Regions from separate parts of the Mesorhizobium sp. P171375 genome, predicted to be linked through region 1. Evidence: riboswitches for the same ligand, from Rfam matches in the RefSeq annotation. Region 1 holds a riboswitch; each other region holds the start of a gene.
What was found. Region 1 has a riboswitch for cobalamin ahead of ACYHH6_RS06850 (aromatic ring-hydroxylating oxygenase subunit alpha). Riboswitches for the same ligand answer to the same signal wherever they lie in the genome.

Region 2: it holds a riboswitch for cobalamin, as region 1 does, so the genes downstream of both, metE (5-methyltetrahydropteroyltriglutamate--homocysteine S-methyltransferase) here and ACYHH6_RS06850 (aromatic ring-hydroxylating oxygenase subunit alpha) in region 1, are expected to answer to the same signal.
Region 3: it holds a riboswitch for cobalamin, as region 1 does, so the genes downstream of both, ACYHH6_RS26380 (DUF1636 family protein) here and ACYHH6_RS06850 (aromatic ring-hydroxylating oxygenase subunit alpha) in region 1, are expected to answer to the same signal.
Region 4: it holds a riboswitch for cobalamin, as region 1 does, so the genes downstream of both, ACYHH6_RS25640 (CbtB domain-containing protein) here and ACYHH6_RS06850 (aromatic ring-hydroxylating oxygenase subunit alpha) in region 1, are expected to answer to the same signal.

The regions. Positions count from the first base shown of each region.
Region 1 covers NZ_JBYNWF010000001.1:1,378,520-1,386,241, forward strand. The annotation lists gene bglA (beta-galactosidase BglA) at 1-1,626, shown strand, start outside; gene ACYHH6_RS06830 (ABC transporter ATP-binding protein) at 1,692-2,804, shown strand; gene ACYHH6_RS06835 (DUF680 domain-containing protein) at 2,877-3,116, opposite strand; gene ACYHH6_RS06840 (DUF680 domain-containing protein) at 3,240-3,443, opposite strand; gene ACYHH6_RS06845 (DUF680 domain-containing protein) at 3,524-3,727, opposite strand; cobalamin riboswitch at 4,231-4,432, shown strand; gene ACYHH6_RS06850 (aromatic ring-hydroxylating oxygenase subunit alpha) at 4,550-5,797, shown strand; gene ACYHH6_RS06855 (FAD-binding oxidoreductase) at 5,835-6,935, shown strand; gene ACYHH6_RS06860 (FAD-binding oxidoreductase) at 6,950-7,690, opposite strand; gene ACYHH6_RS06865 (molybdopterin-dependent oxidoreductase) at 7,687-7,722, opposite strand, start outside.
Region 2 covers NZ_JBYNWF010000001.1:2,101,056-2,108,777, forward strand. The annotation lists gene ACYHH6_RS10060 (cytochrome-c peroxidase) at 1-3, shown strand, start outside; gene metE (5-methyltetrahydropteroyltriglutamate--homocysteine S-methyltransferase) at 442-2,793, opposite strand; cobalamin riboswitch at 2,888-3,084, opposite strand; gene ACYHH6_RS10070 (hypothetical protein) at 3,222-3,491, opposite strand; gene ACYHH6_RS10075 (adenosine kinase) at 3,492-4,484, opposite strand; gene metK (methionine adenosyltransferase) at 4,593-5,768, opposite strand; gene ACYHH6_RS10085 (serine hydroxymethyltransferase) at 5,822-7,159, opposite strand.
Region 3 covers NZ_JBYNWF010000001.1:5,393,061-5,400,782, reverse strand. The annotation lists gene ACYHH6_RS26390 (cobaltochelatase subunit CobN) at 1-1,357, opposite strand, end outside; gene cobW (cobalamin biosynthesis protein CobW) at 1,376-2,428, opposite strand; gene ACYHH6_RS26380 (DUF1636 family protein) at 2,431-2,856, opposite strand; cobalamin riboswitch at 2,896-3,098, opposite strand; gene ACYHH6_RS26375 (winged helix-turn-helix domain-containing protein) at 3,128-4,327, opposite strand; gene ACYHH6_RS26370 (NADH-quinone oxidoreductase subunit A) at 4,663-5,028, shown strand; gene ACYHH6_RS26365 (NuoB/complex I 20 kDa subunit family protein) at 5,019-5,600, shown strand; gene ACYHH6_RS26360 (NADH-quinone oxidoreductase subunit C) at 5,605-6,210, shown strand; gene ACYHH6_RS26355 (NADH-quinone oxidoreductase subunit D) at 6,220-7,410, shown strand; gene ACYHH6_RS26350 (NADH-quinone oxidoreductase subunit E) at 7,411-7,722, shown strand, end outside.
Region 4 covers NZ_JBYNWF010000001.1:5,255,570-5,263,291, reverse strand. The annotation lists gene ACYHH6_RS25655 (acetyltransferase domain-containing protein) at 1-257, opposite strand, end outside; gene ACYHH6_RS25650 (aromatic ring-hydroxylating oxygenase subunit alpha) at 533-1,696, opposite strand; gene ACYHH6_RS25645 (gamma-glutamylcyclotransferase) at 1,816-2,508, shown strand; cobalamin riboswitch at 2,576-2,770, shown strand; gene ACYHH6_RS25640 (CbtB domain-containing protein) at 2,807-2,986, shown strand; gene ACYHH6_RS25635 (CbtA family protein) at 3,002-3,781, shown strand; gene cobU (bifunctional adenosylcobinamide kinase/adenosylcobinamide-phosphate guanylyltransferase) at 3,774-4,286, shown strand; gene cobO (cob(I)yrinic acid a,c-diamide adenosyltransferase) at 4,286-4,900, shown strand; gene cbiB (adenosylcobinamide-phosphate synthase CbiB) at 5,068-6,045, opposite strand; gene cobD (threonine-phosphate decarboxylase CobD) at 6,044-7,099, shown strand; gene ACYHH6_RS25610 (tyrosine phosphatase family protein) at 7,096-7,605, shown strand; gene ACYHH6_RS25605 (creatininase family protein) at 7,615-7,722, opposite strand, start outside.

The DNA.
Region 1 (7,722 bases):
GCCGTCGATCGCGACTGGTGGCGGGGCGCGGTGATCTACCAGATCTATCCGCGCTCCTACCAGGACTCCGATGGCGACGGCATAGGCGACCTCAAGGGCATCATCCGCAGGTTGCCCTACATCGCCTCGCTGGGTGTCGATGCCATCTGGATTTCGCCCTTCTTCAAGTCGCCGATGAAGGATTTCGGCTACGATGTCTCGGACTATTGCGACGTCGATCCGATGTTCGGCACGCTCGCCGATTTCGACGCGCTGGTGGCGGAAGCCCATCACCTCGGTCTCAAGGTGATGATCGACGAAGTGTTGTCGCACACGGCCGACATCCATCCATGGTTCAAGGAAAGCCGCGCCAATCGGGCTAACCCGAAGGCCGACTGGTATGTCTGGGCCGACGCCCGGGCGGACGGCACGCCGCCCAACAACTGGCTGTCGATCTTCGGCGGCTCGGCCTGGCAGTGGGACACAAGCCGCCAGCAGTATTATCTGCATAATTTCCTGTCCGAGCAGCCGGACCTCAACTTCCACAATCTGGAAGTCCAGGACGCGCTGCTCGACGTCACCCGCTTCTGGCTGGAGCGCGGCGTCGACGGCTTTCGCCTCGACACCATCAATTTCTACTTCCACAGCCAGGGGCTGGAGAACAACCCGCCGCTGCCGCCGGAAGAGCGCAACGACCAGACCGCACCCGCTGTCAATCCGTACAACTACCAGGACCATCTCTACGACAAGAGCCGGCCGGAGAACCTTGCCTTCCTCGAACGGTTCCGGGCGCTGCTCGACGAATATCCGGCGACCGCCGCCGTCGGCGAAGTCGGCGATTCGCAGCGTGGGCTGGAAGTGGTGGCCGCCTACACGGCCGGCGGCAAGCGCGTCCATATGTGCTATTCATTCGACTTCCTGGCGCCCGAAAAGATCAGCGCCGCCAAGGTGCGCCAGGTGCTGGAAGCCTTCGGAAAGGTCGCCAGCGACGGCTGGTCATGCTGGGCCTTCTCCAACCATGACGTGATGCGTCCGGCTTCGCGCTGGGCCGCCGATGAGGCCGATCCGGCGGCCTATCTCAAGGTGATCTCGGCGCTGCTGATGTCGCTGCGCGGTTCGGTCTGCCTCTATCAGGGCGAGGAGCTTGGGCTGGGCGAAGCCGAGCTTAAGTTCGAGGATCTGCAGGACCCCTACGGCATCCGCTTCTGGCCCGAATTCAAGGGCCGCGACGGCTGCCGCACGCCGATGGTGTGGGATGCCACCGCCAGCAATGCCGGCTTCTCGACGGCCAAGCCCTGGCTGCCGGTGCCGGGCAAGCATTTGTCGCAAGCGGTCAACGTGCAGCAGGGCGACACCGCCTCGCTGCTCGAGCACTACCGGCGCTTTCTCGGCTTCCGCCGCCAGCATCCGGCGCTGGCCAAAGGCGACATCGAGTTCATCGAGAGCGAGGGCGATACCGTCGCCTTCACCCGCCGCGAGGGCAATGAGCAGATCGTCTGCGTCTTCAATCTGGGCAGCAGGCCGGCCGAAGTCGATCTCGGCGGCCAGGCGCTAAAACCCTTGAACGGACACGGTTTTTCGGCACAATCCGGCACAGGCTCCATCCGCCTCGGCGGCTACGGCGCCTGGTTCGGGCGTATCGACTAAGTTTTGACGAAACGGAATTTCTTGAGGAAATCTGGGTTCTCTAGGGAAATCACTGGGAGGAAATCATGGCCGATGTCACGCTGAGACAGGTGAAGAAATCATACGGTAATCTGCACATTCTCCATGGCATCGACCTCGACATAAAGTCGGGCGAGTTCATCGTCTTCGTCGGTCCGTCGGGCTGCGGCAAGTCGACCTTGCTGCGGTCCATCGCCGGGCTTGAGGAGATCACCTCCGGCGAGCTGAAGATCGCCGGCGAGGTGGTGAACGATGTGCCGCCTTCGAAGCGCGGCATCGCCATGGTGTTCCAGTCCTACGCGCTCTATCCGCACATGACCGTCTACGACAACATGGCGTTCTCGATGAAGATCGGCAAGGAAAGCAAGGCCGAGATCGACAAACGGGTACGGCAGGCAGCCGAGATCCTGCAGCTGACCAAATATCTCGACCGTCTGCCCAAGGCGATGTCGGGCGGCCAGCGCCAGCGCGTCGCCATCGGCCGCGCCATCGTGCGCAATCCGAAAGTGTTTCTGTTCGACGAGCCGCTGTCGAACCTCGACGCGGCGCTGCGCGTCGCCACCCGCATCGAGATCGCCAAGCTCAAGGAATCGATGCCGGCTACAACGATGATCTACGTCACCCATGATCAGGTCGAGGCGATGACGCTGGCCGACCGCATCGTGGTGCTGAAGGACGGCCATATCGAACAGGTCGGCACGCCGATGGACCTCTACAAGAAGCCCGGCAATCTGTTCGTCGCCCAGTTCATCGGCTCGCCGGCCATGAATATCTTGCCGGCGACAATCGACAAGACCGGCGATCCGACCATCGTCAGCCATGTCGGCGGCCGCAAGGCGACGGTGCCGATTGCGACGCCGGCGTCCGCCAAGGGCGCGGCGGTCAGCTTCGGCGTGCGGCCGGAAGATCTGTCGGCCGCCACCGGCACTGAGTATCTTTTCGAAGGCGTGGTGGACTATGTCGAGCAGCTCGGCGAGGTCCAGCTGGTCTATGTCGACATCGGCCGCGCCGACCTGCCGCTGGTGACCAAGCTGCCCGGCAATGTCGAGGTCAAGCGCGGGGCGAAGCTGCGGCTGACTGCGGATGCCGGCGACCTGCACATATTTGACGCCGAGGGACATTCCTTCTCGCTCAAGCCCGTGGAAGTGAAGGCGGCCTGAGATCGGCGCGTCGTATCGGCATAAAAAGAGCGGCGGGCTAGGCCCGCCGCTCTTTTTTGCAAACTTCGGCTGTTAGCGGTTGCCGAAGAGGTTCCGGTCGCTGCCTTGCGGGGCGGGCTTCTGCACGTCACCCGACGAGTTCAACAGCTTGTAGACCGGCGAACCGGTGTTCGGTACCGACGACGTCCGGGTGTTGTCTACGTTGACGGTCGCCTGGTTGTCGACGGCGCTACCGCCGACATTGTCGTTGCGGGCATAAGCACTGCCGGCGGCAACCAAAAGCGCAGCGGCAGCAAGAGCAATCTTCTTCATGTCAAGTCTCCTGAATTTCCATCATGTGGCGGAGCGGCCGATAGTCCCGCCGCTCTCCGGCTTGTTCGATGTTCGACTGGGATCGTTGTCCGAAAAACTCTGAGGTCAGATCCCGATCGTCTGTTAGCGACCGAAGAGGTTACGGTCGGCGCCCTGTGCGGGGGCCTGAGCAGCCGAATCCGACTTCGCAACCGAAGCCGTGTGGCCACTATCGGTCGACGTAACCGCAGGCTGGTTGGCGCCGTTCGAACCATAGTTGTCACTGGCGGCGAAGGCGCTGCCGGTGATGGCCAAAACGGCGGCGGCAGTAAGGATGATCTTTTTCATTTTAAATACTCCTGAATTTCTTCGAGATCCCAAGAGCAGCGGACAGGCCGCCACGCTTTTGTTTGGATCGGGATCAGCTGTTAACGGCCGAAGAGGTTGCGGTCGCTGCCCTGAACGACGGGCTGCTTGTCAGCGGGCGCCGACTTCTGAATGGAAGCCGTATACGAGCTGTCAACCGCGGCAGCGGGCTGGTTCGCACCATTGGAACCATAATTGTCGCTACCAGCGAAGGCGCTGCCGGTGATGGCCAAAACGGCGGCGGCAGTAAGGATGATCTTTTTCATTTTTAGTACTCCAGTTTTGCTGTCCGTCTAGCGGCGTGTGGTGGGAGCAATTCGCGTCGTTCGGACAAGCCCCGATGTGGGAAAGCCATAGGCTGGTTTCCAATCACGAAGTTGTTCCGGCTGGGCCATGATTTCACCTCTTGTAATTTTCATAAGCATGCCTATCATCTAACTTTGTGTAAATAATACAAAGGCTTATGTGACCATGCCGTCTGGCTCACCGAGTGTGTCCGGGCGTCAGCGTTCACACCGTCCTGCACGCATTGTCAACAGAAACGAACCGTTCGGTTCGATTTTAGAAACTGCTAATAGTCACTTTTCGATACTGTTGACGTGTTTTCCCTTAGTCGGCAGTCTGATTCGAGGTGATTTTGCGAGGGCCGCGATCCGCCCCGAAAACAACACCGTCAGCCCCACGATCGTCTGCCGCCGCGTTTGTCGTGCGTGTCGCGCCGCATGGAGACGATGTCGCTTTCATGCCGATGTCGCGATCGCTGCCGTGATTAGATGATCGCATCTCAGGTGCCGCTTCGTGACGACGCAGCGGAGAATTGGGAAGCCGGTCAGAATCCGGCGCTGCCCCCGCAACGGTGGTGGAGTTGAAGTCGCAACGGGAGACCACTGGGCAATAGCCTGGGAAGGTGTCGCGATGGTCCGCAAGGACAACTCCAGAGCCCGGAAACCAGCCCGAGATGCTTGAACTCGACTGATCGCGGTGGGCGGTCAAGAGGTGGATAGTGCATGTCCGGCATCGCGCCGGCATGCGGCCGATCCTTCCTCCATCACCACCAAGTTCAGTCCTTAAACCACGAGGACAGAACTATGGATGCACGCAACGACATGCTGAGGCTCTTGAACGGCCGCAAGCAAGGCTTTTCGCTCGAGCAGCCCTTCTACACCGACCCGGACTACTTCAAGCTCGACATGGAGCTGATCTGGTATCGCGACTGGCTGTTCATCGGCCATGATTGCGAGCTGCCGAAGCCCGGCAGTTATATCACCGTGCAGATCGGCGACTATCCGGTGGTGCTGGTCCGCGACCAGAAGGGCAACATCAACGCCTTTCACAATTCCTGCCGCCATCGCGGCAGCCGGGTCTGCAACACCGAGAAAGGCACGGCGGCAAAGCTCGTCTGCCCCTATCACCAGTGGACCTACGAACTCGATGGCCGACTGCTGTTTGCCCGCCAGATGGCCGAGGGTTTCGACAAGAGCCAGTTCGGCCTGAAGCCGGTCGCCTGCGAAAGTGTGGCCGGCTACATCTTCATCTGCCTGGCGAAAGAACCTGCAGACTTCGCGCCGATGCGCGCCATGATCGAGCCCTACCTCAAGCCGCACCGGCTGAGCGAAGCCAAGGTCGCCTTCGAGTCGACGATCATCGAGAAGGGCAACTGGAAGCTGGTCTGGGAAAACAACCGCGAGTGCTATCACTGCGCCGGCAACCATCCGGAGCTGTGCAAGACATTTCCAGAAGCGCCGACGGTGACCGGCGTGCAGGGCGCCGACAGCGATCCGGAGATGCTGGCGCACTGGGCAAAATGCGAGGCTGCGGGCCTGCCGAGCAAGTTCCGCATCGATCCGGCCGGACAGTATCGCGCCACCCGCGCGCCGCTGCTGCGCGATGCCGTCAGCTATACGATGACGGGAAAGCGCGCGGTGACGAAGAACCTTTCCGACAGCGTTGCCGCCGATCGCATCGGCACCTTGATGCACTACCACTATCCGACGACCTGGAACCACATCCTGATCGACCATGCGGTCACCTTCCGGGTGCTGCCGATCAGCGCCACTGAAACCGCGGTGACGACCAAGTGGCTGGTGCACAAGGATGCGGTCGAGGGTGTCGACTACAACCTTGAAGAGCTCACGCATGTCTGGACCGAGACCAACGACCAGGACCGTCGCATCGTCGAGGAAAATGCCTTCGGCATCCTGTCTCCCGCCTATGAGCCGGGCCCCTATTCGGAGCTGCACGAGGGCGGCGTGATCCAGTTCGTCGAATGGTACGCAGCCTTCATCGGTCCCCGCCTTGCCGAAGGCGGTCGGCCGGCGCTGCGCAGCGTCGCGTGAGCGCAAGCAGGCGAAGAAGGACCAGAGGATGAATGCGATGACGGATCTTGGCCTCTATCGCCATCTCGACCAGATGGCGCCGTGGAACGACAGGCTGCAGGTGCTGGAAGTGATCGGCGTCAGCGACGAGGCGCCGGACGTCAAGACCTTCACCTTCCGCTCCGACAACCAGACCTGGTTCCGCTACAAGCCGGGCCAGTTCGTGACGCTGGAGCTGCCGACACCGGACGGGCCGCTGATGCGCACCTATACGCTGTCGTCCTCGCCGTCGCGGCCGTTTTCGATTGCGGTGACGGTCAAGGCGCAGGCCGGCAGCATCGGCACACGCTGGATGTTCGACCATCTGGTGCCCGGCTCGCACGTCAAGGCCTACGGACCGGCCGGCGACTTTTCGTTGCACAGCCACCCGGCGGCCAAATATCTGTTCATCTCTGCGGGCTCCGGCGTGACGCCGATGATGTCGATGCTGCGCTGGCTGAACGACTGCACGCCATGGACAGATGTCGGCTTCGTCAACTGCGCGCGGCGTGCGGAAGAGATCATCTTCCGCAAGGAGCTCGAACTGCTCGGCGGCCATATGCCTGGCCTGTCGCTCGGCTTCATGATCGAGGAACGCTCGAGCCGCGAAGGCTGGTACGGCCATATGGGCCGCATCGACGCGATCCGGCTGCCGCTGCTGGCGCCCGATTTCCGCGAACGCGAGATCTTCTGCTGCGGCCCAGATCCGTTCATGCGCGCCGTGCGTGGCATGCTGGATGCCGCCGGCTTCGACATGACGAAATATCATCAGGAGAGTTTTGCCACACCTGCGGTGGAGGAAATCCCGGCGCCGTTTGCCTCACCCACCGAAGACGGCACTCCTGCTCCTGTCGAGGCCGTGACGCCGATCCGCTTCTCGCTTTCGGAGGTCGACGCCGACTGCGTCGCCGGCCAGACCGTGTTGCAGACGGCGCGCAGCTCGGGCGTGCGGATACCAGCCGCCTGCGAGTTCGGCCTGTGCGGCACCTGCAAGGTGAAGAAGGTCTCCGGCGATGTCGAGATGAGCCACAATGGCGGCATCCTCGACCACGAGATCGATGACGGCTTCATTCTTGCTTGCTGCTCGAAACCACTGTCGGCGCTCGAAATCGAGGCCTGAGCGGCGGCGCCCGCTCAGACGCCGTAGCGCTCGGTGCGGATGATGTCGGCTGACATGCCGGTGTCGATCAGCGCCTGGGCGGCGGCCGAGACGAAGGCATTCGAGCCGCAGACGAAGGCCAGCGCCGGCGGTTGCGGCAGCCGCGCCAGCGCCTGCATGACCATTGCCGTGTCGATGCGCCTTGAATAGTCGGACGGACGCTGTGCCGCCTCGCGCGTCAGCGTCAGCACCAGTTCGAAACCGTCGCGGCGGTCGTCGAGGCCGATCAGCTCGTCGCGAAAGATCACCTCGTCCCAGACCCGCACCGAAAACATCAGCGCGACCGGCACCGCCGATTTGCGCAAGGCCCGGTGGCGCACCATCGCCATCAGCGGCACCACGCCGGAGCCGCCGCCGACCAGAAGCAGCGGCCCGCCATCGCTGTCCGACCAGACGAAATGCCCGCCAAGCGGCCCGCGCAGCTCGATCTCATCGCCGATCGAAGCGACCTCGTGGAAGAAGGGCGAGACCTCGCCATCGTCGAGTTTTTCGATCGCCAGTTCGATCGTGGCGCCGCCCTCCGGTGCCGAGGCGATGGAATAGGAGCGGCGCGCCTGGTAGCCGTCAGGCGCCGTCAGCCGGATGTCCACATGCTGTCCGGCGCGATAGGCAAAAGGCCGCGACAGCGCGAAGAAGAAACTGGTGACGCGCGACGTGCGCTTTTCGATCCGGGTGATTTTCGCCGTCTGCCAGGGAGATTGCGGCGCTTCGCTCATGGATCGCCGCTATAGCGCTGTTCGCGCCATGG
Region 2 (7,722 bases), 720 kb from region 1:
TAAGGGCCAACTGGCTGCGGACTCGCAATCGAAAATGATTGGCGATTTTTACTTGGCGACACGAATTGCGACGTCCATCTCCGAATTGGCGGGACGCTAGCGATACCCGGATCCTGCCACCTCGCCCGTAGTCTGCGCGATCAACTGGGGGCGGACAGACGCAGCACCATATATTGTCGCTGCCTGAGCGAACGCGCCAAGCAGTCTACTTTGAGAAACGACGCGTGTCCGATTTGTTCGAGGCGCGGGGCCTGTATGTCCCCAAGGAACCGATATTATAGCGTAGTGCCACATTTATATTTCTGCGGGATTAAGACACGTGCCGTAGGGAAATTGCACATTTGCGCCGAGTGGCTCATTTCCAAGAGTGTGATCGGTTTGGCATATTCCCGGCCGACATCCGCCAGCCGGCAACTCCCCACACGGTGAGGAAGAGAAGCCTCACGCCTGCACTTTCTGCCGGAGCGCGCGTGCTGCAGCGACCATGTTAATGAGGGCAGGGCGGACCTCCTCCCATTTGCGTGTTTTGAGGCCACAGTCCGGGTTTATCCACAGTTGGCCGTCGGACAGTCGCTCGCGGGCAAGCATGACTAAGTCCGAAATCTCGCCGACTTCCGGGACGCGTGGTGAGTGAATATCATAGACGCCAGGACCGATTTCGTTCGGATATTTGGAGCTCGTGAAGGCGTCCAACAGTTCCATCTTCGAGCGCGACGTCTCAATCGAAATGACATCCGCATCCATTCCAGCGATCGCGTGAATGATCTCGTTGAACTCCGAATAGCACATGTGGGTATGAATTTGAGTCGCGTCCTTTACACCCGTTGAAGCGATCCGGAAACATTCGACAGCCCAGTCGAGATAGACTTTCCAGTCAGATTGGCGCAGTGGCAATCCTTCGCGAAACGCGGCCTCATCGATCTGGACCATCCTTGCGCCGGATCTTTCGAGATCCGTCACTTCGTCGCGGATGGCGAGCGCGATCTGGCGGCAGGCTTCGGAGCGGGGTACGTCGTCGCGAACAAAAGACCAGTTGAGAATGGTGACTGGGCCTGTGAGCATTCCCTTCACGGGCTTTTCCGTAAGCGACTGGGCGAATTGCCACCAGCGCACTGTCATCGGATTGCGCCTCGATACGTCGCCGAAAATGATGGGGGGACGCACGTAGCGCGACCCATAGCTTTGTACCCAGGCATGCTGGGTGAGCGCGAAGCCGGACAACTGCTCGCCGAAATGCTGTACCATGTCGTTTCGCTCGAACTCACCATGCACCAGCACGTCCAGCCCGATCTCTTCCTGCCAGCGAATTGCAGCCTCGATCTCCTTCTTCAGGAACGTCTCATAGTCGACATAGCTCAGCTGGCCCTTCGCATGAGCGGCCCGCGCCTTGCGTACCTGCGGCGTCTGCGGGAAGGACCCGATGGTCGTCGTCGGGAACGGCGGCAGCCCGAGTGAGCCGGCCTGGACTCTGGAGCGCTCGCCAAAAGCGCTCTCTCGTCGCTTCGCGCTGTCCTCAATGCTAGCGATCCGCCCCTGAACAAGCGGGTCATGGATCCTCGTGGATGTCACGCGCGTGGCGGCAGCCTCGGCAGACGCTTTCAACGCGCCTGCCACCGCATCCCTGCCTTGGGACAGGGCCCGGGCCAGCAAGACCAGCTCGTCGGTCTTCTGGGCCGCGAAGGCGAGCCACGACCTGATGTCCGCGTCGAGTTCCGTCTCCATGCGCAGATCAATCGGCACATGCAGCATCGAGCAAGAAGGCGCGATCTCGACGCGGTCCAAGGGCCAGCCGGCGACGATCGCTTTGATGCGGTCGAGAATGGCGGGCAGGTTCGCACGCCAGACGTTGCGGCCATCGATCAAGCCAAGCGAGAGCACCAGATCCTTCGGAGCGAGCCGAGCCACCGTTTCCAGCTGCTCGGGAGCGCGCACGAGATCAATATGCAGGCCGGCCAGGGGCAGAGAAATCGCGGTTTCGAGATTGTCTCCCAGCGACCCGAAATACGTAGCCAGCATGATCTTCAGCTCGGGCGCGGCTTTCGACAGCTGGCCATAGGCGAATTCGAACGCAGCTCGTTCGTTCGGGTTCAGATCGAGGACAAGCGCTGGCTCATCGATCTGCACCCAGTCGGCTCCCGACAGCTTCAGCCTCTCCAGAAGCTGCTCGTAAACCGGCAGCAGCCGCGGTAGGAGCGCGATGGGACCGAACCCCTCGGCAGGCGATTTCGCCAGCTTGAGGAAGGTGATGGGTCCAAGGATGACTGGGCGTGTGTGAATGCCGAGAGCTTTAGCCTCGAGGAAGTAATCGACCGGCTTCGATGACGAGAGGGCGAACGTCTGATCATCATCGAGTTCCGGCACAATGTAGTGGTAGTTGGTGTCAAACCACTTGGTCATTTCCATCGCGGTTACACCAGGTCCATGAGCCTCCTCCTGGTAACCAGCGTGTCCACAATCCTGCGTCTGACCCTGGTAGCCGCGCGCCATTGCGAAGTAGATGTCAAGTGGGACCTCGCCGCTATTCCAGCCGTAACGGGATGGAACGGCCCCGACCATGGCTGCGGTGTCGAGCACATGGTCGTAAAGCGAGAAGTCGTTCGACGGGATTTTCGACACGCCGCGATCGCGCTGCTCTTCCCAGCTAGCGGCACGGAGCGCCTTCGACGTCGTGAGAAGGTCGCCAGCGGAAGATGTTCCGGACCAGTAGCTTTCAAGCGCGAATTTCAGTTCTCGCCGACGACCGAAGCGCGGCACGCCGAGCGTTGCTACAGGAATTTGCTGAGAGACAGTCATGTCATACCCCGATGATTGGGGCGTCGGTGACAAGGAAGGCGCTAGCAGGCCGGCATCAACGCCGGGTTGCAGCGGCCACCGAGACACCCCGCCCGTGGACGTAATTCGCGTGGCAGGTCTCCTGGCTCGCGGGGTCATAGCCTCTACCCGTCTTCCTGAGGGTATTCGCCTCAGTGACGTGTGTTGGCTCGCCGCTAACAGTTGCGGGGGCAGCGCCGGCATCGCACCGGCTTCCCTCTTAGCTCCGCTGCGGCAGCGCCGCACGCGAGAACCACGACACGCAGACAATCACAGCAGTTCGCTCTTTTGTCAATGACGCATAACGAAATGTTTATGTCGTTATGTGATCGCGCTTTTACGCCTTTGTCTAGCATTGTGAAATATTCAGTCTGCTCCCCGCATTCGGCATCGTGGGACGTGATCGCAAGTCAGTCCGACGGACGCCGCGAGTTCTCCGTTACCTCAGGAACCTTACTGGCCTTCCCCAAGCTGAGCTTCTGGAAAATGCTGGTGACGATCTGGATGACGGTGAATGCCGTCATGGCAAGCACGCCTTGCACCGCTCCTCCAGCGAGCTTCACGGCAGCAGCATGGGTCAGTTCTCCGAAGCGAATGGCTGTCGCTATCAGCGAGCTTTGACACAGTTCCGCCACTGCGGTCATCGCGTCAGTAGGGCGGCTGGTTAGTTGCCGGCGCATCTACAGCAACCCAGCCCCTTCCGCCTCGCGGCGCAAATTCTGCCTTGGCCTTGGGCCGATCTGCTGGATCACCAGGCCGGCCGCCAGCGAGCCAAGGTCGCCGCAGGTCTTGAGGTTGCGGCCCTGCGTGTAGCCATGCAGGAAACCGGCGGCGTAGAGGTCGCCGGCGCCGGTGGTGTCGACCAACTCCTTGATGGCGGTCGCCTCGATGACCACGGTCTCGTCGCCGCGCACGATCACCGAGCCTTTTTCGGAACGGGTGACGGCGGCAATCTTGCAGTCCTTGCGGATCTGAGCCAGCGCCTCGTCGAAGGATTTTGTCTGGTAGAGCGACTTGATCTCGTGGCTGTTGGCAAAGACGATGTCGACAGTGCCCGAGCGCATCAGCTCGAGGAACTCGTCCCGGTAGCGGTCGACGCAGAACGAATCCGACAACGTCATCGACACTTCGCGCCCGGCCTCGTGTGCGAGCTTCGCCGTCTGCCGGATCGCCTCCTTGGCGCGCGGCGGATCCCACAGATAGCCCTCGAAATAGGTAACCTTGGCGCCGGATGCCTTGTCGGCCTCGACGTCTTCCGGGCCGAGTTCGACGCAGGCGCCGAGATAGGTGTTCATCGAACGCTCGCCATCGGGGGTGACGAATATCATCGAGCGCGCCGTCGGCGGCTGTCCCTCAAGCGGCCTGGTGTCGAAGGCAACGCCCTGGGCATGGATGTCATGGGCGTAGATTTCGCCGAGCGGATCGTTCGACACCTTGCCGAAGAAGGCGGCGCGGCCGCCGAAGCTGGCGACGCCGGCCGCCGTGTTGCCGGCGCTGCCGCCCGAGGCCTCGATCGCCGGCCCCATGCGGCTGTAGAGCAGTTCGGCGCGGCGCGTGTCGATCAGGTTCATCGCGCCCTTGATGATGCCGTTGATCTCGAGGAATGCCTCGTCGCACTGGGCGATGATGTCGACAATGGCATTGCCGATGCAAAGCACGTCATAATCCGGCATCAATGTCTCCGCCAAAAAACCCGAGCCGGCTTCTCGCCACGCCTGCCAGGCGCGGGTCTGCCCGGTGGAAATGGGCTTTCCGCTTGCCAATCCGTTCGCCGGCGGCTCTCACGGGGCGGCGAGTCCTGCCTCGCGACGCAATTCGTCCGCCCTGTCTGTCTTCTCCCAGGTGAAATCAGGCTCTTCACGGCCGAAATGGCCATAGGTCGCTGTATTGCGGTATATAGGGCGTAAGAGATCAAGCATCTTGATAATGCCTTTCGGTCTGAGATCGAACAACTCAAGAATGAGGCGCTCGATCCTGCTTTCCTCAACCCTGGCTGTCCCGAACGTGTTGACCATGACGGAAACCGGACTGGCCACGCCGATTGCGTAAGCAAGCTGCACCTCGCACACGTCCGCAAGTCCGCTAGCGACGATGTTCTTTGCGACATAGCGGGCTGCATAGGCAGCCGAGCGGTCAACCTTGGACGGGTCCTTGCCCGAGAAGGCGCCGCCGCCATGACGACCCATCCCGCCATAGGAATCGACGATGATCTTGCGTCCAGTGAGACCGCAGTCGCCGCGCGGCCCGCCGACTACGAACCGCCCCGTCGGGTTGACCAGAATTCTGATGCCTTCCGTCTCCAGGTGGGTCGGCAGGACAGGCTTTATGATTTCCTCAATGACGCCCTCGCGGACAGTCTCTTGCGAGACCTGCTCGTCATGTTGCGTCGACACGACGATGGTATCCAGCGCGACCGGGCGCAACCCCTCATACCGCACTGAGACTTGGGATTTCATGTCAGGACGCAACCAGCCAAGCTGTTGTGTCTTCCGGACATACGCCTGCCGTTTCGTCAAGCGATGAGCGAGCTGGATCGGCAAAGGCATCAGTGTATCGGTTTCGCGGCATGCGTAGCCGAACATGAGGCCCTGATCTCCCGCTCCCTGCTGGAGGTCTTGCCCTCTTCCCTCGTCAACGCCTTGGCTGATGTCGGGCGACTGCTCGGTGAGGGCATGAACGACGGAGCAACGCCGGCCGTCAAAGCCGACGGCCTCGTCGTCGTAGCCAATGTCGAGAATCGTATCGCGCGCAACTTGGCTGTAATCCACCTGGGCATCGCTGGTAATCTCGCCAGCCAGAACGACTATCCCTGATTTTACCAACGCTTCACAGGCGACGCGCGCCTCGGGATCTGTGCGGAGGATGGCATCGAGGATGGCATCCGAGATGTTGTCGGCCAACTTATCCGGGTGCCCCGCGCCAACCGATTCGGAAGAGAACACGAACTGCCTAGCCATGAATACCTCGCTTCGCGTGTTGGATGTGGTATGGGCATTTTGCTTGGCCCACCTTACTTGTCGCAGATGCCCGGGACCTCGAACGCAGCGCACAAGTCGGCAACGTCTCTTCGCACGCAGGCATGGAGATCTTCGTCGTCTGGCCGCTGGAGGACGGAGTCAATGAAGCCAGCAATCTGCACCATTTCCACATCGCGCATGCCCATTGACGTCACTGCTGGCGCGCCCAGGCGAATTCCGCTTGTGACCGCCGGATGCCGCGGGTCGCCAGGCACCATATTAAAGTTTGTGATGATTCCTGCCTTTGCTAGTCGCTCGGCATAGGCCTTGCCCGATAGTGGCCGATCGCGAAGATCAAGGATCAGCATGTGATTGTCCGTCCCCCCGGTCACCAGGTCATAACCTCGCTCAAGCAGTGCATGTGCCAGAGCCTTGGCATTCTTGACCGTCTGTTGGCCGTAGCTTCGGAAGGACGGGTTCGCGGCTTCGTGCAAGGCAACCGCTAGCGCAGCGATGGCATTCATGTGAGGTCCGCCTTGCAGGTGAGGGAAGACCGCCCGGTCTATTCGTCTGGCGAGATTGTATTTGCTCTTTGTATGATAGAGGGCCTGATAGCGATCTTCGTTCCTTGACAAAATGAAGCCACCGCGGGGACCGCGGATCGACTTGTGGGACGTGCTGCTGACCACGTCGCAATGGCCCACGGGATTCGGGTGCGCTCCCGCGGCAATCAGGCCGCTGATGTGCGCAATGTCGGCTACGAGATAGGAGTTCGCTTCCAGGGCAATTTCTGCCATTGCCGCGTAGTCAAAGACACGCGGGTAAGCAGTTCCGCCGACCCAAATGAGCCGCGGCCGTTCCCGCTTGGCTATCTCGCGCAAGCGGTCATAGTCAATCTGCTGTGTCTTTTCATCTAGTCCATAGGGCACGCGTTGATAGTCAGTTCCGGAAAAGTTGATGGCCCAACCATGAGTCAGATGGCCCCCTTCCGGAAGGGGCAAGCCCATGACTTTGTCACCGGGACTCAAAAGCGCACGATAGACAGCCTGGTTGGCCGGCGAGCCGGAATAAGGCTGGACGTTGGCATGCTCGCTGCCAAATAGCGTTTTCAGGCGCTCAATGGCCAGATTCTCAAGCTCATCAACGATCTCGTTTCCAGCGTAGTAGCGCGCACCGGGGTACCCCTCGGCATACTTGTTCGTGAAAATCGAGCCGTTCGCTTCCAGCACGGCCGAGGACGCAAAGTTCTCTGAGGCGATGAGCTTGAGGGTCGTCCGCTCCTGCCGCTCCTGTCTCAGAAGCAGCTCGTGGACGCGGCAATCAACCGCGGCCAAGGAAGACCGCCCGTGGGTGTCCGGCTGTGCGATTGCGCCGTCTGCGGAGTTGTCCATGGTAGCTTCGCGCTCCAATTGGATTGACCTATTTCACGATCAAGCACGCGGTCCCTTTCGGCCGCGTGTCTCGTACCGCTTCGAGCCGCTGCAGGTCCTGTTTATGATAGCCGTCGCGATGGGGCAGGAGATCGACCAATAATTGAAGCAGCCCGCCGTCGTTGGATCCTGCGTTGAGATGGTACGAGCGCCACGGAGGCTGTTCGTTGCAGCAAAGAAAGTCGGCTCGGGCGAGCAGCCGGACGTGTCGCGCAACCCGCTCTCGACACACGCTCAGAATCTCCGCTAGCTCGCAGACAGTTAGGTCCGCATGCGCACAAAGGCCCAGGATTCGAAGGCGGTCAGGATGCGCTGCCATGCGTAGGCGACTAACCAGTGTCATCATGGCTCAGGACCAAGTCCTACCGAATTTCTCATTTCGCGTTCTCCACAGAAGTTGCAGATTTCGAAGGTTGTCCAACGACCGGACAAATCTCGGTGGCCGTGACGACCGTCGATATCCTGTGTCGAACAAACAAATGGGCGCTCTTCCTGCCTTTAGCCGAACTTGCAGGCAGTTGGGC
Region 3 (7,722 bases), 4.0 Mb from region 1:
CGCTTGGATAGTCCGGGATCAGCATGGCGAACTTGCGCTCCGCCCGAGGCGTCTGCTGCAGCTTGATAAAGGCCGCTACCCTATCCGCCACCTGCGCCACGCGATCCGGTTCCGGCCGGTTGGCGAAGGCGCGGTGGCCGAGTGCGGGGTCGGTCTCGCTTTCGCCCTTGAAGGAAATCGCGCCGGCAAGGATGCGGCCGTCGAGTTCGGGCAGCACGACATGTATGGCAAGGTCGGCGGGCGCCAGACCGCGCTGGTTCTTGTCCCAGACGTCGCGGCGAGTGGTGGCAACGATGACCTGGAAGACGGGCACGCCGGCGCGGTCGAACAGGGTTTCCACGCCGGGCTCGGCACCGGAAGCGAAGGCGGTGGCTGTGATGATGGCGGCGGGTTTGAGCGAGGCCAGCGCGGTTTCGACGAAGGCGAGGGAGGTGGCGTCTTTCAGGCTGGAGACGAAGATCGGGACCGGGGTGATGCCGCGCTGGCGGAGTGCATCAAAAAGCGCGTCGATCGGCGCGACATCGGCAGCCAGCAGCATCGAACGGTAGAAGAGGATGGGGATGATGGGTGTGGGGGGATTGTCGGCGTCGCGTTCCCGCCCACCCCCCTCCGTCCTGCCGGACATCTCCCCCGCAAGGGGGGAGATTGTGCTCTCATGGATGTTTTCGCTAATCGCAGACCGTGCAGAGATATCCAAAGGAGCAGGAGGGGAGCCGGCATTTGCGACGGCTGATCTCCCCCCTTGCGGGGGAGATGTCCGGTAGGACAGAGGGGGGTGTGAAGGAACGCCAACGTCGACAACTCCACGCCCCGGCTCATAAAACCCGGCTTTCGGCACCGCGACCGGCTCGGCCGCCGCCACATCCGACCCGGCCAACCCCGCCAGCCGCTGCATCAGCGCGCTCATATTCTCCGGGCCGCCCTCGCGGAAATAACCAAGCAATGCGTCCAGTTCCTCACGCGGCAGCGTCGAGGCTTCGATCAGCCTGAGATCCTCGTCGTGGCCTTCGCCCGGCAGCAGCGCCAGCTTTATGCCGCGTTCGCGGGCAGTCGCGGCGAGTTGGTCGCAGCCATAGCGCCACCAGTCGTAGCCGCCGAGGATGCGCACCAAAATCACCTTGGCGTGGCGGGCGACGCTATCGACCCAGAGGTCGACGGACATGGGATGGCGCAGGTCGCGGAGCGCCGCCAATCGCATCGAGGGCAGGCGGCCGGCATCAGCCTTCCATGCGGCCGCCAGCCCGGCGAGGTCGCTGTCGGTGAAGGACAGCGCCACGATATCCGCCGGCGTCTGCCTGAGATCAACTGGCTCGGCGAGATCGTCGAGCGAGGCGGAGGTCGTGGTGAGTATGTGCATTGCGGCTCGTGGTTTGGGTCAGCCGGCGAGTATACGCTCGATCGCCGGGCGGTTCAGCCCCTTGAGGCCAATGACGACGAGGCGCGAGCGGCGGTCGTCCTCGGCCGTCCAGGCGCGGTCATAGTAATGGTTGACGCGCGGGCCGACGGCCTGCAGCAAAAGCCGCATCGGCTTGCCGCCGACATCGACGAAGCCTTTCACGCGCAGCACATTCTCTTCTTCGGCAATGGTGGTGACGCGCTTTGCCAGTTCGTCGGGATTGGCGATCGAGGGAATGTCGACGATGAAGGTGTCGAAGTCGTCGTGCTCGTGGTCGAAAGCGCCGTCATGATGCGACTTGCGGTTCTCGATATCGTCCTCGACGGCGAGACCGAGGCCGAGCAGGACGGAAGGATCGACCTTGCCATGCGCCGTCGGTACGATTTTTACCGCACGCGCGGAGTGCTCGCCAATGATGGCGTTGGCGCGGGCCGAGCCGGCTGAATCCATCAGGTCGCTCTTCGACAGGATGATCAGGTCGGCGCAGGCGATCTGGTCCTCGAAGACTTCCTCGACTGGATCGTCGTGATCGAGCGTCTCATCCTGAACACGCTGTGCCTGCAGGGCGTCCATGTCGTTGGCGACACGTCCCTCAGCCAGTGCCGGGCCGTCGACCACGGCGATGACGCCGTCGACCGTCACCCGGCTCTTCACGCTCGGCCACTGGAAAGCCTGGACCAGCGGCTTGGGCAAAGCCAGGCCCGAGGTCTCGATCAGGATGTGGTCGACCTTCGGCGTCAGCGCCAGGATCTGGTCGAGGGCCGGCACGAAATCGTCGGCGACGGTGCAGCAGATGCAGCCATTGGCCAGCTCAACGATGTTTTCCTCGGGGCAGGTGTCGATGCCGCATCCCTTGAGAATCTCGCCGTCGATGCCGATGTCGCCGAACTCGTTGACGATGATGGCAATGCGCTTGCCGCCGGCATTTTCCAGGAGATGGCGGACCAGTGTCGTCTTGCCGGCGCCGAGAAAGCCGGTGACGACGGTGCAGGGAACACGAGAGAGATTGCCGGCCGGATTTGGAGCGTTCATGGTCAGTCCTTCAACATGTCGAGGGGTGGGATGCGGGCAACGAGGCCGCGCTTGAGGCTATCGGGCCGGCCGCGCCAGGGGATGAGGCCGTCCGTCGAGGTGGCGAAGAGCTTGGCGCCGGTGACGAGATCGGCGCCGCTGGTCGTGGTCAGGTCGCCGAAGACATAGCTCCAGCAGCCATCGCGCAGGATCGCGGCGCTGAGTCGGCGCTTGCAATTGCCGAGGCATTCGACGGTGCGGACACGGATGTCGCCGGCAGCGGCGCGGCGCGTGTCCTCAGCCAGCAATTCGCAAGCGCGGGGATGGGCGTCTGAGCCGGTCTCGTCGCGGCAGGAGGCGCAGACGATGACAGTGACGCCGACCAAGGCGTCGCCATCGGCGGGCGAAATACCCGCTGTGCCAGCCGAAAAACTGCTGTTCTGGTCCAAAAACCGGGCTCCTTGCCCGGAAACCCGCCAGGCGATCGGATTCTTCTGTCGCAGACGGCAGGTCTCCTGGCTCGCGGGTCATCGCCTTGGTAGCCGCCTTCCCGGTGTTACCCAGTGGCTTTCGGCCTTGGCTCGTCGCTTACAGTTGCGGGGACAGCCGCGGATTTGGGATTTTGTCCCGCACCGCATTCCCTCTTGGCCCCAGCCGTTGCGGGCAGGGGACCGTCTGCAGCGGATTTAGGCTTTTGCGGGCAGCACTGTCAACGCACGGCTACGACATGGCAATGTCGGCCAAAGGCTGTCCCAAATCGCCGGCCGGCGTCACTTCGATGCGCTCGAGGCCAAGCCAGCCCTGCATCTGCTTCAATTCCTCGAAGAGTTGTGCGGCGGTCTCAGGTGGCGCTTTGGGTTCGGCATAAGCCGCGTGGACGCGCAGCACGCTGGCGGGACGGTCGGCTTTGAGGTCGACGCGCCCCACGATCCGGTCGCCGAGCAGGAACGGCAGCACGTAATAGCCGTATTGCCGCTTTTCGGCGGGGGTGTAGATCTCGATGCGGTAGTGGAAATCGAACAGACGCTCGCTGCGCGAACGCTCGAAGACGACGGGGTCGAACGGTGCCAGCAAGGCACGGGCTTCGATTTTTCGCGGCAGGCGGGCGTCCTTGTGGAGGTAAGCCGGCTTGTCCCAGCCTTCGACGCGCACCGGCAAAAGCTCGCCCGTCTCGACCAACTCCTCCAGCCGGCCCTTCATGTCGGCCGGCGACAGGCGGAAATAGTCGCGCAAATCGCCAGATGTCGCGATGCCGTGGGCGCGGGCGGAAATACGCAGCAACTCGCGGTGCGCATCCTTGGCGGCCGGCACCGGCAGATCGAGGATCGCCTGAGGCAGCACGCGCTCGGGCAGGTCGTAGAAGCGCTCGAAGCCGCGACGGTGGGCCGTGGTGATACGGCCGGCCCAGAACAGCCACTCGAAGGCATGCTTGGCATGGCTCCAGCCCCACCAGCCGCCCGAGCCCTTCTGGCCTTCGAGCGCCGAAGCGGCGATCGGACCGCGCTCGGCGACCGCGCGGTAGATCTCTTCGATATAGGCGGCGTGCTCGCGGCCCCATTTGGCGAGGCCGAGATACATTTCGTCGCCGCTCTCGGCACGCTGCATGCGCCAGCGCATCAGCGGCCAGGTCTCGACCGGCAGGAACGAGGCCTCATGCGCCCAATATTCGAACACCGTGCGCTTGCGGGTGACCGCGGCATTGTCGAGGAGGGCGAGCGGGTAGGGGCCAAGGCGCGAATAGAGCGGCATATAGTGGGCGCGCACCACGGCGCTGACGGAATCGATCTGCAGCAGGCCGGTGCGCGAGAGCACCCGGGCGAGGTGGCGGCGATCGGGTGTGCCGCCCGGGCGGGGGTCGGTAAAACCCTGCGCGGCCAGTGCGATCCGCCTGGCGGTAGCGAGCGATATTTTGTCCTTCATCAAGATGCCTTTGCCCTGGTCCTGTTCGCGCATTTTTAGCCGGTGATTCCGACCATGCTAGCAGGCGAATGGCGGGAGACATGTCAGGAGACAAAAGTGGAGTAAAAGGTGAAGGAAATCAAACAGGAGCGGATCGGACCAGTTTTTCCGGACCTGCCGTCCAGCACTGCGTTTTGAACAAGGTTTGACTTGCTTCGCCGAAAGCCCTGCGCTAACCCTCGCCGCGTTGCAGCATAGGCACCTAAAACGGTTCAGCGGTTAAACTGTCACGCTTCCGCATTAGGGTTGGTTGCTGTAATCAAAGTGGATTGGCCGCCAACGGAAAGCCCCGCAGCATGAACGCACTGCTCAGTTCGTACCTGCCCATCGTCCTCTTCATCGCCGTGGCGGCGGTCGTCGGCCTGGCGCTTATCATAGCGCCGTTCCTGGTGGCCTACCGCAGTCCCGACCCGGAAAAGCTTTCCGCTTATGAGTGCGGCTTCAACTCTTTCGACGATGCCCGCATGAAATTCGACATCCGCTTCTACCTGGTGTCGATCCTGTTCATCATCTTCGACCTGGAAGTGGCCTTCCTGTTCCCGTGGGCGGTGTCGTTCTCGAAGATCGGCATGCTCGGTTTCTGGTCGATGATGGTGTTTTTGGCGGTGCTGACCATCGGCTTCGCCTATGAATGGAAAAAAGGAGCGCTGGAATGGGATTGAACGACAGTTCCGGTACGCTCGTCGCACCGAAGCCCAAGGGCCTGATCGACCCCAATACCGGACGTCCGGTCGGTTCTGACGACCCGTTCTTCCTCGAGATCAACAATGAACTCGCCGACAAGGGGTTTCTGGTCACCTCGACCGAGGCGCTGATCACCTGGGCGCGCAGCGGCTCGCTGATGTTCATGACCTTCGGCCTGGCCTGCTGCGCTGTCGAGATGATCCACACCTCGATGCCGCGCTACGATTCGGAGCGGTTCGGTGTTGCGCCGCGCGCCTCGCCGCGCCAATCCGACATCATGATCGTCGCGGGAACGCTGACCAACAAGATGGCCCCGGCTTTGCGCAAGGTCTACGACCAGATGCCGGAGCCGCGCTACGTCATCTCGATGGGCTCCTGCGCCAATGGCGGCGGCTACTACCACTATTCCTATTCGGTGGTGCGCGGCTGCGACCGCATCGTGCCGGTCGACATCTATGTCCCCGGCTGCCCGCCGAGCGCCGAAGCGCTGCTCTACGGCATTCTTCTCTTGCAGAAGAAGATTCGCCGCACCGGCACGATCGAACGGTAAATCCATGGCCGCATCCCTTAGCGAACTGTCGACCTATCTCGGCGAAAAGCTGCCGGGTCGCGTCACCGATGCGGTGTTCGCCTATGGCGAACTGACGATCTCGGTCGAGCCCGGCGACCTGATCGACGTGGCGACCTTCCTGCGCGACGATCCACGCTGCCAGTTCATCTCGATCATCGATGTCTGCGGCGCCGACTATCCGTCACGGATCAAGCGCTTCGATGTCGTCTATCACCTGTTGTCGCCGAAGCAGAATTTGCGCATCCGCATCAAGGTTCAGGCCGACGAAGAGACGCTGGTGCCCTCGCTGACATCAGTCTATCCCGGCGCCGACTGGTTCGAGCGCGAGACCTACGATCTCTATGGCGTCCTGTTCTCCGGCCATCCGGACCTGCGCCGCATCCTCACGGATTACGGCTTCGAGGGTCACCCGCTGCGCAAGGATTTCCCGCTGACCGGTTTCGTCGAAGTCCGCTACGACGACGAGGCCAAGCGCGTGATCTACGAGCCGGTGGAATTGAAGCAGGAATTCCGCAATTTCGATTTTCTTTCCCCGTGGGAAGGCACCGACTACGTGCTGCCTGGGGACGAAAAAGCCAAGACGAATTGAGGCGCCAGAATGGCCGAAACCTCCGTCCGCAATTTTAACATTAACTTTGGACCTCAACACCCTGCGGCGCATGGTGTTTTGAGGTTGGTGCTTGAGTTGGACGGTGAGGTCGTGGATCGCGTCGATCCGCATATCGGCCTGCTGCATCGCGGCACCGAAAAGCTGATCGAGCACAAGACTTATCTGCAGGCGGTGCCTTATCTCGACCGGCTCGACTATTGCGCGCCGATGAACCAGGAGCATGCTTTCGCACTCGCCGCCGAGCGGCTGCTCGGCATCGCAGTGCCGAAGCGCGGGCAGCTCATCCGCGTGCTCTATTGCGAGATCGGCCGCATCATGTCGCACATCCTCAATGTGACGACGCAGGCGCTCGACATCGGTGCGCTGACGCCGCCGCTGTGGGGTTTCGTCGAACGTGAAAAGCTGATGGTGTTTTATGAGCGCGCCTCCGGCTCGCGCATGCATGCCGCCTATTTCCGCCCCGGCGGCGTGCACCAGGACCTGCCGGCCAAGCTGGTCGAGGACATCGGCAAGTGGATCGATCCGTTCCTGAAGTCGCTCGACGATCTCGACAAGCTGCTTACCGGCAACCGCATCTTCAAGCAGCGCAATGTCGATATAGGTACGGTGTCGCTGGCCGATGCCTGGGCATGGGGTTTTTCCGGCGTCATGGTGCGCGGTTCGGGCGCTGCTTGGGACCTGCGCAAGTCGCAGCCCTATGAATGCTATTCCGAGATGGATTTCGACATCCCGATCGGCAAGAACGGCGACTGCTACGACCGTTATCTGGTGCGCATGGAAGAAATGCGCCAGTCGGCCAAGATCATGCGCCAGTGCGTCGATCTGTTGCTCGGCAGGGAAAGCACCGGCCCGGTGTCGAACCTCGACGGCAAGGTGGTGCCGCCCAAGCGCCAGGCGATGAAGCGCTCGATGGAAGCGCTGATCCATCATTTCAAGCTCTACACCGAGGGCTATCGCGTGCCGGCCGGCGAGGTCTATGCCGCCGTCGAGGCGCCGAAAGGCGAGTTCGGCGTCTATCTCGTCTCGGACGGTACCAACAAGCCGTACCGCTGCAAGCTGCGCGCGCCGGGCTTCGCGCATCTGCAGGCCATGGACTTCCTCTGCCGCGGCCACATGCTGGCCGACGTCACCGCCGTTCTTGGCTCCCTCGACATCGTGTTTGGTGAGGTCGATCGCTAAATGTCAGTCCGCCGTCTCGCAGAAGCCAGCGTCCAGCCAGCCTCCTTCGCCTTCAACCGGGCGAATGCGGCGGTGGCCAAGCAATGGATCAAGAAATATCCGAAGGGTCGCGAGCAGTCGGCGATCATTCCCTTGCTGATGATCGCGCAGGAGCAGGAAGGCTGGGTCACCAAGGCGGCGATCGAGACGATTTCCGATATGCTCGGCATGCCGCGCATCCGTGGGCTCGAGGTCGCGACCTTCTACACGCAGTACCAGCTCAATCCGGTCGGCACACGCGCGCATATTCAGGTCTGCGGCACCACGCCCTGC
Region 4 (7,722 bases), 3.9 Mb from region 1:
TTCCAGCGGATCTGCCTGCCATGGGCGAGAAACAGGCTGACGCCGACCAGGAACAGGAAGGTCGAAGCGATGCAGCGCGCATAGATCTTCCACCAGCCGACGGCGGTAAGGCCGGGATCGGTGTAGTGGAAATTTTCGAGATCCCAGGTGAAGTGGTAGCTGGCCATGGCGATCAACGCGATGCCGCGTAGGACGTCGATGGCGACGATGCGCTTCGGTTGATCCGGAACAGGTGCGATCGGCGTTTGGATGCTCATGGTCTCGTAATCTGATTCAGCCCCTGAAGACGACTATCACGGTTGCACCGGACAAAAGAAGGCCGTGCGCGCTCGCATCGCTCGCGTCGCGGCTGCATGAGGCGGCGCTTTAGGTCAGAGCCGGAAAGGCTTTGGCCGAATTCGCTTTTTGCCGCCACTGGTTTATTCGGTGGTGCTGGCGTTTTTCGGCCTGGGCTCGGTTTTCGTCACGCTCGGCCTGCAGGCCGCGGCCTGCGGCTTTCGTCACCTGGCGCTATCTGCCGAAGTCGCTTTGATCAGAGCGCTGCGTGGCGCTCGCGCACCCAGTTGTGGAAGCGATGCAGATCGTATTCCTCAGGCATCAGCACGCCCGCTTGGTGGCGCATCGAGCGCAGGCCTTTCTGGTTGACCTCGCAGATCGCTGCATCCTCCTCCAGCACCTGGGTGCCGAAGGCGACGACATTGTCGATGTCGGTCTCAGCGAGCGCCTCCGGCGCGAACAGCCATTCCGCGGTGAGTTCGGTCTGCTCGGGGCCGAGCGGTGTGAGCCGTACGGTCCTGACATAGTCGACATGGCCGACGATGAACATCGACGGCAGGCTGGTGGCATAGGTCTGGCCGGCTGCACGCTCGGCCAGCGTCAGGCCGGAGAAGACCGGGCCATGGACATGGCCGTCGCGCGACCAGGTCTCGGCGCCGGCGCGCAAGCCGCCGGAAAACTCCGGCGCGTCATTGTCGGCATGGCGGACCCAGTCGGGGTCGTCGTGCCGGCTCATCAGGCCGCGGCCGTAGATCGGCACTAGCCGCGACAGGTCCTTGTGGACGCCAGGGCAGTGCAGGCACTCGTTGAAGTTCTCCCAAAAGATCTTCCAGTTGCAATTCATCACCTTGCGCAGGACATGGCCTGATACCAGCGTTTCCAGCGGCCAGTTGCCGAGGTTGCCGGAAGCCGGATCGAAGGATGACGCAGCCGTACCGTCGACGCTTTCAGCAAGGTTGATGAAGACAAAGCCGCGCCAGACCGACAGCGCCACCCGATAGAGCGGATGATCGGCCTTGTCGAAACCGTCGGGCAGCGATTTCGAGGGAACGCGCACGAGATCGCCGCGCAGCGAATAGGACCAGGCGTGGTAGGGGCACGTGATCAGCCGCGCCTTCAGCCGGCCCTCGCTCTCCTGGCAAAGCTGCGAGCCGCGATGCCGGCAAGTGTTGTGGAAGGCGCGCAGTTCGCCGGTGTCGTCGCGTAGCACGACAATTTCCTGCGTGCCGACACGAAATGTCCTGAACGCCAAAGGCTGGGCAAGGTCAGCCTCGCGGCAGACGAGCAGCCAGTTTTTGTACCAGATGGCGTCGAGATCGCGCTGGTAGGCGCCGGCGTCCCAATAGGCCGAGGACGCCAGCGTCGGCTCGGCCTTCGTCAGGCCGTTATAGGGGTCGCGCTGGCTCGGGCTGGGTTGCATGGCTGGCTTCCTCCGGTATACGCCAGCCGACACCCCGGCAAATCGTTTGTCAATCAGGGTGCGGCATTGCCGGTTTGGGGCGCGGCGCATAATCATATCGGCACATTGGGGGGTGGAAATTGGCCGCACGACAGATGTCGCTTACGCCGGAGCTGGTCGCGCGCTGCTGGCGCGAGATCAGGGACCCCGGGCCGGATCCGGACTCGATGCATTTGGATGACAGCGACTATGATTCGCTGCTGGATGAATTGCAGGCCGAGCTTCCGGACACCGAGCCGATGTGGCTGTTCGGCTATGGCTCGCTGATCTGGAAACCGGAAATTGATTATGTCGAGGACCGTGTCGCCCTGGCGCGCGGCTGGCACCGCTCCTTTTGCATGAACATGACGCGCTGGCGGGGCACCAAGGAAAGCCCCGGCCTGATGATGGCACTCGACAGCGGCGGACAGTGCAAAGGCGTTGCCTTCCGGCTGGCCGACGACAACAGGCGCCAGCAACTGGGCCGGCTGTTCCGACGCGAAGTCACGCTGAAGCCGACAAGCTACCGGCCGCGCATGCTGAAGCTTGCAAGCGAGGCCGGTCCGCTCAGGGCGCTGGCTTTCGTCATCAATCGCAACGGCCTGACCTATTCCGGTCCGCTCGACGAGGCGAAGGTCGTCGAGCGGCTGGCCACATCCTGCGGGCACTGGGGGTCGGGCGCCGACTATCTCTACAACACGGTGAAGAATCTGGAGGAGCGCGGCATTCACGACCGCCATCTGTGGCGGCTGCAGCGGCTGGTTGCCGAGCGGATCACCGCCTTGAACCCGTAACGCCGCATGGCGCATTCGCGCTGTTGGCCGGCGGAATTTGGTTTGCCGGATGCGGCTGTTTCAGCCTATAGTCACGCATGTCGTCGGTTCCGTTAGGGACCAAGAGGGAATGCGGTGAGGGCTGACTTGTTGCCCAATGCCGTGGCTGCCCCCGCAACTGTGTGCGGTAGTCCTCTCCAAGCCACTGAGGATTTTTCTTCGGGAAGGTGGGGAAGGGCGCTGATCCGCGAGCCAGGAGACCTGCCGGCGACAGGGAACTGACTTCGATGCCCTCGGGTGGAGGGCGAAAGGACAAGATATGAATACCGCTTCCGTCTCCCTCGGCGCTTCCGTCTCCTCGCAGTCGCGCTTCATGCAGCTCGTGCTTAGCGCGTTTCTGGGCATTTTCGTCATCGGCGTTGTCGGCTTCTCGCATATCGATGCGGTCCACAATGCCGCGCACGACTATCGCCATTCGATGGCGTTTCCCTGCCACTGACGAGGACCTGACATCATGAATCTGTTTCGCAACGTCGTGTTCGTCGCGGCGATCGCCGGGCTCGTGGCCGGCGTCGTTCTCGCGTGCATGCAGGCCTATGCCACCGTGCCGCTCATCCTGAAGGCGGAAGTCTTCGAACAGGCCGGCGGTGGCCATCAACATGAGCATGCCGCAGCGCCCGCCGCCAACGCTACGGACACCAATGCCATGAGCAGCGCAGCACCCGCACCGGCTGAAGCAGCCGCACCGGCGGAGGACGAAGGCTGGGCACCGGCCGACGGCTTCGAGCGCTTCGCCTTCAGCGTGCTGGCCAATATCGTCACCGGCATCGGTTTCGCGCTGGTCCTGGTGGCGGTTTCCGAATTCGCCGGCGGCATCGGCAACTGGCGCCAGGGCGTGTTCTGGGGTCTGGCCGGCTTTGCCGTGTTCACGCTGGCGCCGGGCCTCGGCCTGCCGCCGGAACTGCCGGCGATGCCGGCGGCCGACCTCACCCAGCGCCAGATCTGGTGGTGGGCAACGGTGGCGGCGACCGCGGCCGGTCTCGGCCTGATCGCCTTCCGCAAATCGCTGCCGCTGGCGATCCTGGCCGTGGCCCTGATCGTGGCGCCGCATATTGTCGGCGCGCCGCAGCCGGACAGCTTCGAGACGCCGATCCCCGAAGGCCTGCATCACCAGTTCGTGGTGGCGGTGACAGTAACCAATCTGGTGTTCTGGCTGGTGCTCGGCGCCGTTATCGGCGTGGTGCGCGGGCGCTTCACCGGCACCGCGACCAGCCTGCGCGACAGCTTTGCCTGATCGCAGTTTGACCTTCATCATCGGCGGTGCGCGCTCCGGCAAGAGCGCGCACGCCGAAACCCTGGTGACGGCGTTGCCGCCGTCATGGGCCTATATCGCCACCGCTGAAGCCTATGACGATGAGATGCGTGCGCGCATTGCGCTGCATCGGTCGCGACGCGGCGAGGGCTGGACGACCATCGATGCGCCGCTCGATCTTGCCGGCGCGCTCGAGGCCTTGCCCGACAACCAGCCGGTGCTCGTCGATTGCCTGACGCTGTGGCTGACCAATCATATGCTGGCCGATCATGATCTCGAGGCGCAATGCCGGCGGTTGGCCGATGTGCTTTCGCAGCCGCGCGGACTGTGGTTCGTTGTCTCAAACGAAGTCGGACAAGGCATCGTGCCGGACAATGCGCTGGCACGCCGGTTCCGCGATGCCGCCGGCCGGCTCAACCAGCAGGTCGCGGCAATTGCCGATACGGTGCTATTGATGGTGGCCGGGCTGCCACTCAAGGTGAAATGATGACCGACATCGACGCAACAGACGAGGAACGCCACCGCGCCAAGATGGCCAAGCGCAAGGCGGTGCAGGACGCCGAGGTTGCCGAAAAGACGGTCGAGAAGGGACTGCTCATCGTCAACACCGGACCCGGCAAGGGCAAAACCACAGCTGCCTTCGGCCTGGCGCTGCGCATGCTCGGCTATGGCAAGCGCGTCGGCGTCGTGCAGTTCATCAAGGGCAAATGGCACACCGGCGAAAAGGATGGCTTCGCCGCGTTCGGCGACCGCGTCGTCTGGCACACGATGGGCGAAGGTTTCACCTGGGAAACGCAGGATCTGAAGCGCGACATCGCTGCGGCAGAAGCGGCCTGGGCCAAGGCACAGGAACTGATCGCCGATCCGTCGATCAGCCTTGTGGTGCTCGACGAACTGAACATTGCGCTGCGCTACGACTATCTCGATCTCGACAAGGTCGTGGCGGCCCTAAAGGCCCGGCGCGGAGGCCTGCATGTCGTCGTCACCGGCCGCAACGCCAAGCCGGCGCTGGTCGAGGCAGCGGATCTTGTCACGGAAATGAGCGTGACCAAGCATCATTTTTCTGCGGGCGTGAAAGCGCAGCAGGGGATCGAGTTTTAGGGGTTTATCCTTCCGCCTTGTGCGGTTTCTTACCCTCCCCCCTTGTGGGGAGGTCGATCCGCGAAGCGGATCGGGGTGGGGGTTCTCGTAGGGCACTGTCCCCCACTCCGGCGCTTCGCGCCGACCCTCCCCAAGGGGGAGGGTGAAGGAAGGGGAGGGTGAAGCTCTCAGAACGTCATCGCGATCAGCGCCGCCGAGAGCAACCCGAACAGCGCGATCAGCAGATAGTCGGCGACCTGGTAGAGTTTCAACGCCCGCCTGATGTCCAGGCTCTCCGCCTCGCGACGGCCGCCTTCGCCCATGAACGCATCCTCGACGACAACGCCGCCGTAGCTGCGCGGTCCCGCCAATGCCAGGCCGAGCGCGCCGGCCATCGCCGCCTCCGGCCAACCGGCATTGGGCGAGCGGTGCTTTTTGGCGTCGCGCCGCACCGCTTCCCAGGCGTTGCGGGGATCGGCGCCGTCGACAAGAAAGGCCGCGGCAACGATCAGCAGTGCGGCCAGCCGGGAGGCCGGCAGGTTGATCCAGTCGTCGAAGCGTGCCGCTGCCCGGCCGAAGGCCTCGTGGCGCGGCGTGCGATGGCCGATCATCGAATCGGCGGTGTTGGCGGCTTTGTAGGCGACGCCGCCGGCCAAGCCGCAGACGCCGGTCCAGAAGGCGGGTGCGACGATGCCGTCGGAAAAATTCTCGGCCAGGCTTTCGATCGCGGCGCGGCTGACGCCGGCGTGGTCGAGCTTTTCCGGATCGCGGCCGACAATGCGGGCGACCGCAATGCGGCCGAGCGCCAGCCCGCCGGTGTCCAGCGCGTCGGCCACCGCTTCGACATGTTCGGTGAGGCTCTTTTGCGACAGCAGCGACGAGGCCAGAATTGCCGTGATGATCATCCCGGCAGGAAAGAGCTGCCAGAGCAGGATTTGCACCGCGAAGGCGATCAGCGCAGGCACCAGCACGATCACCAGCAGCGCCTGCATGCCGCGGCGACGACGCTGCGCGTCGGAATCAGTGTCGCGGTTGAGCCGGAGGTCGAGAAAGGCTATCAGCCTGCCGAACCAGGTGACGGGATGGCCAACGGCACGGAACAGCCAGTCCGGGTAGCCCAGGATGCGTTCGATGGCCAGCGACAGGAAAGCGATCAGGACCGACATGAAGCTTTCTGATGGAGCGATTGCTGCGGTGGATCACGGTGGATCCCTTGGCCGGGCGAGCGCGCTCTTCCCCCACGCGCCACAGCCTTTCGTCGATCTCTCGACAGGTATCAATCCGCACTCCTACCCGCTTTTCGATCTGCCCGCCACCGCTCTGTCGCGATTGCCGGAAGCGGCGCGTCTGCATGAGCTGGCTAAGGTCGCCGCCGATGCCTATGGCGCGCCGTCGGCGGTGCATGTTGCAGCAGCCCCGGGCACGCAGATCCTGTTGCCGCGCGTCGCCTCGCTGGTGAGCCCCGGCCGGGCGTTGGTGCTGGGGCCGACCTATGCCGAGCATGCCAGGGCAGCCGCGATCGCCGGCCATGCGGTGGCGGAGGTCGAGGATGTCGAGGCGCTTGCCGGTGCCGACCTTGCCATTGTCGTCAATCCCAACAATCCGGACGGGCGGGTCGTTTCGCGGGAAAGGCTGCTTCGGCTTGCTGGGGCATTGCGCGCCAAGGGCGGGCTGCTGGTGGTCGACGAAGCCTTCATGGATGTCGGCCCGCGCGTGGAAAGCCTGGCCGGCGATGTCGGGCAGGGCGGCATCGTCGTGCTGCGCTCCTTCGGCAAGTTCTTTGGCCTTGCCGGCCTGCGGCTCGGTTTTGCGCTTTCCGACACGCTGACGGTCGAAAGGCTGGAGACGCAATTCGGACCTTGGGCCGTCGCCGGTCCGGCACTGGAGTACGGCATCCGCGCGCTTGCCGACAGCGGCTGGCAGGCCGACATGCGCCGCCGGCTGGCCGAGGATGCCGCGCGACTCGATGCGCTGTTCGGTCGGTTTGGCATTCCCGTCGCCGGCGGCACGACGCTGTTTCGCTATCTGCGATTTGGCGATGCGCCCGGTCTGTTTTCGGCGCTTGGCGAGTGCGGCATCCTGCTCCGGCATTTTTCCGACCGCCCGCAGGTGCTACGCGCGGGATTGCCGGGCTCTGACGAGGAATGGCAGCGGCTTGAATCGGCGCTTGCCGGCTGGGACGCACGGCGCGACGATAGCGCCAGGGAGATCGCGCGATGATCCATGTCTGTTCGCTGTCCAAGCTCGAGGAGACGGTGGCCAGAAGCGGCGCCGAGCGCGTGCTGTCGCTGCTTGCCGCCGGCACCGAGGTGATGCGGCCGGCCTCGATTGCGCGGGAAAACCACCTGCATCTGGTCATGCACGATATCGCGGTGGCGCAGGACGGCATGACCATGCCGGGTGAAGACCATGTGCGCAATCTGCTCGATTTTGCCCGCAAATGGGATCGCGCCAAGCCGATGGTCGTGCACTGCTACGCCGGCATCAGCCGCTCGACCGCCTCAGCCTACATCATCGCGGCGGCGCTCGCCCCGAAGCGCGACGAGGCGGAATTGGCGCAGACATTGCGGAAGCTGTCGCCATCGGCAACGCCCAATCCAAGGCTGATCGCGGTAGCCGATGCGTTGCTCTCACGCCAAGGTCGCATGATTGATGCGATCGAGGCGATCGGGCGTGGCGCTGATGCTTTTGAGGGCACGCCTTTCGTGTTGAAGATCGACGGCTAAGGCGGCCCGCTACGCCAGCCAGTCGGCAAGCTTCGCCTTGCGCACATCCCTGAGCAGGCTGATGAAGCCGTCGGCCTGATGCTCCGCGGTCAGCCGGCCTTTTTCTGCTGTGGCGAT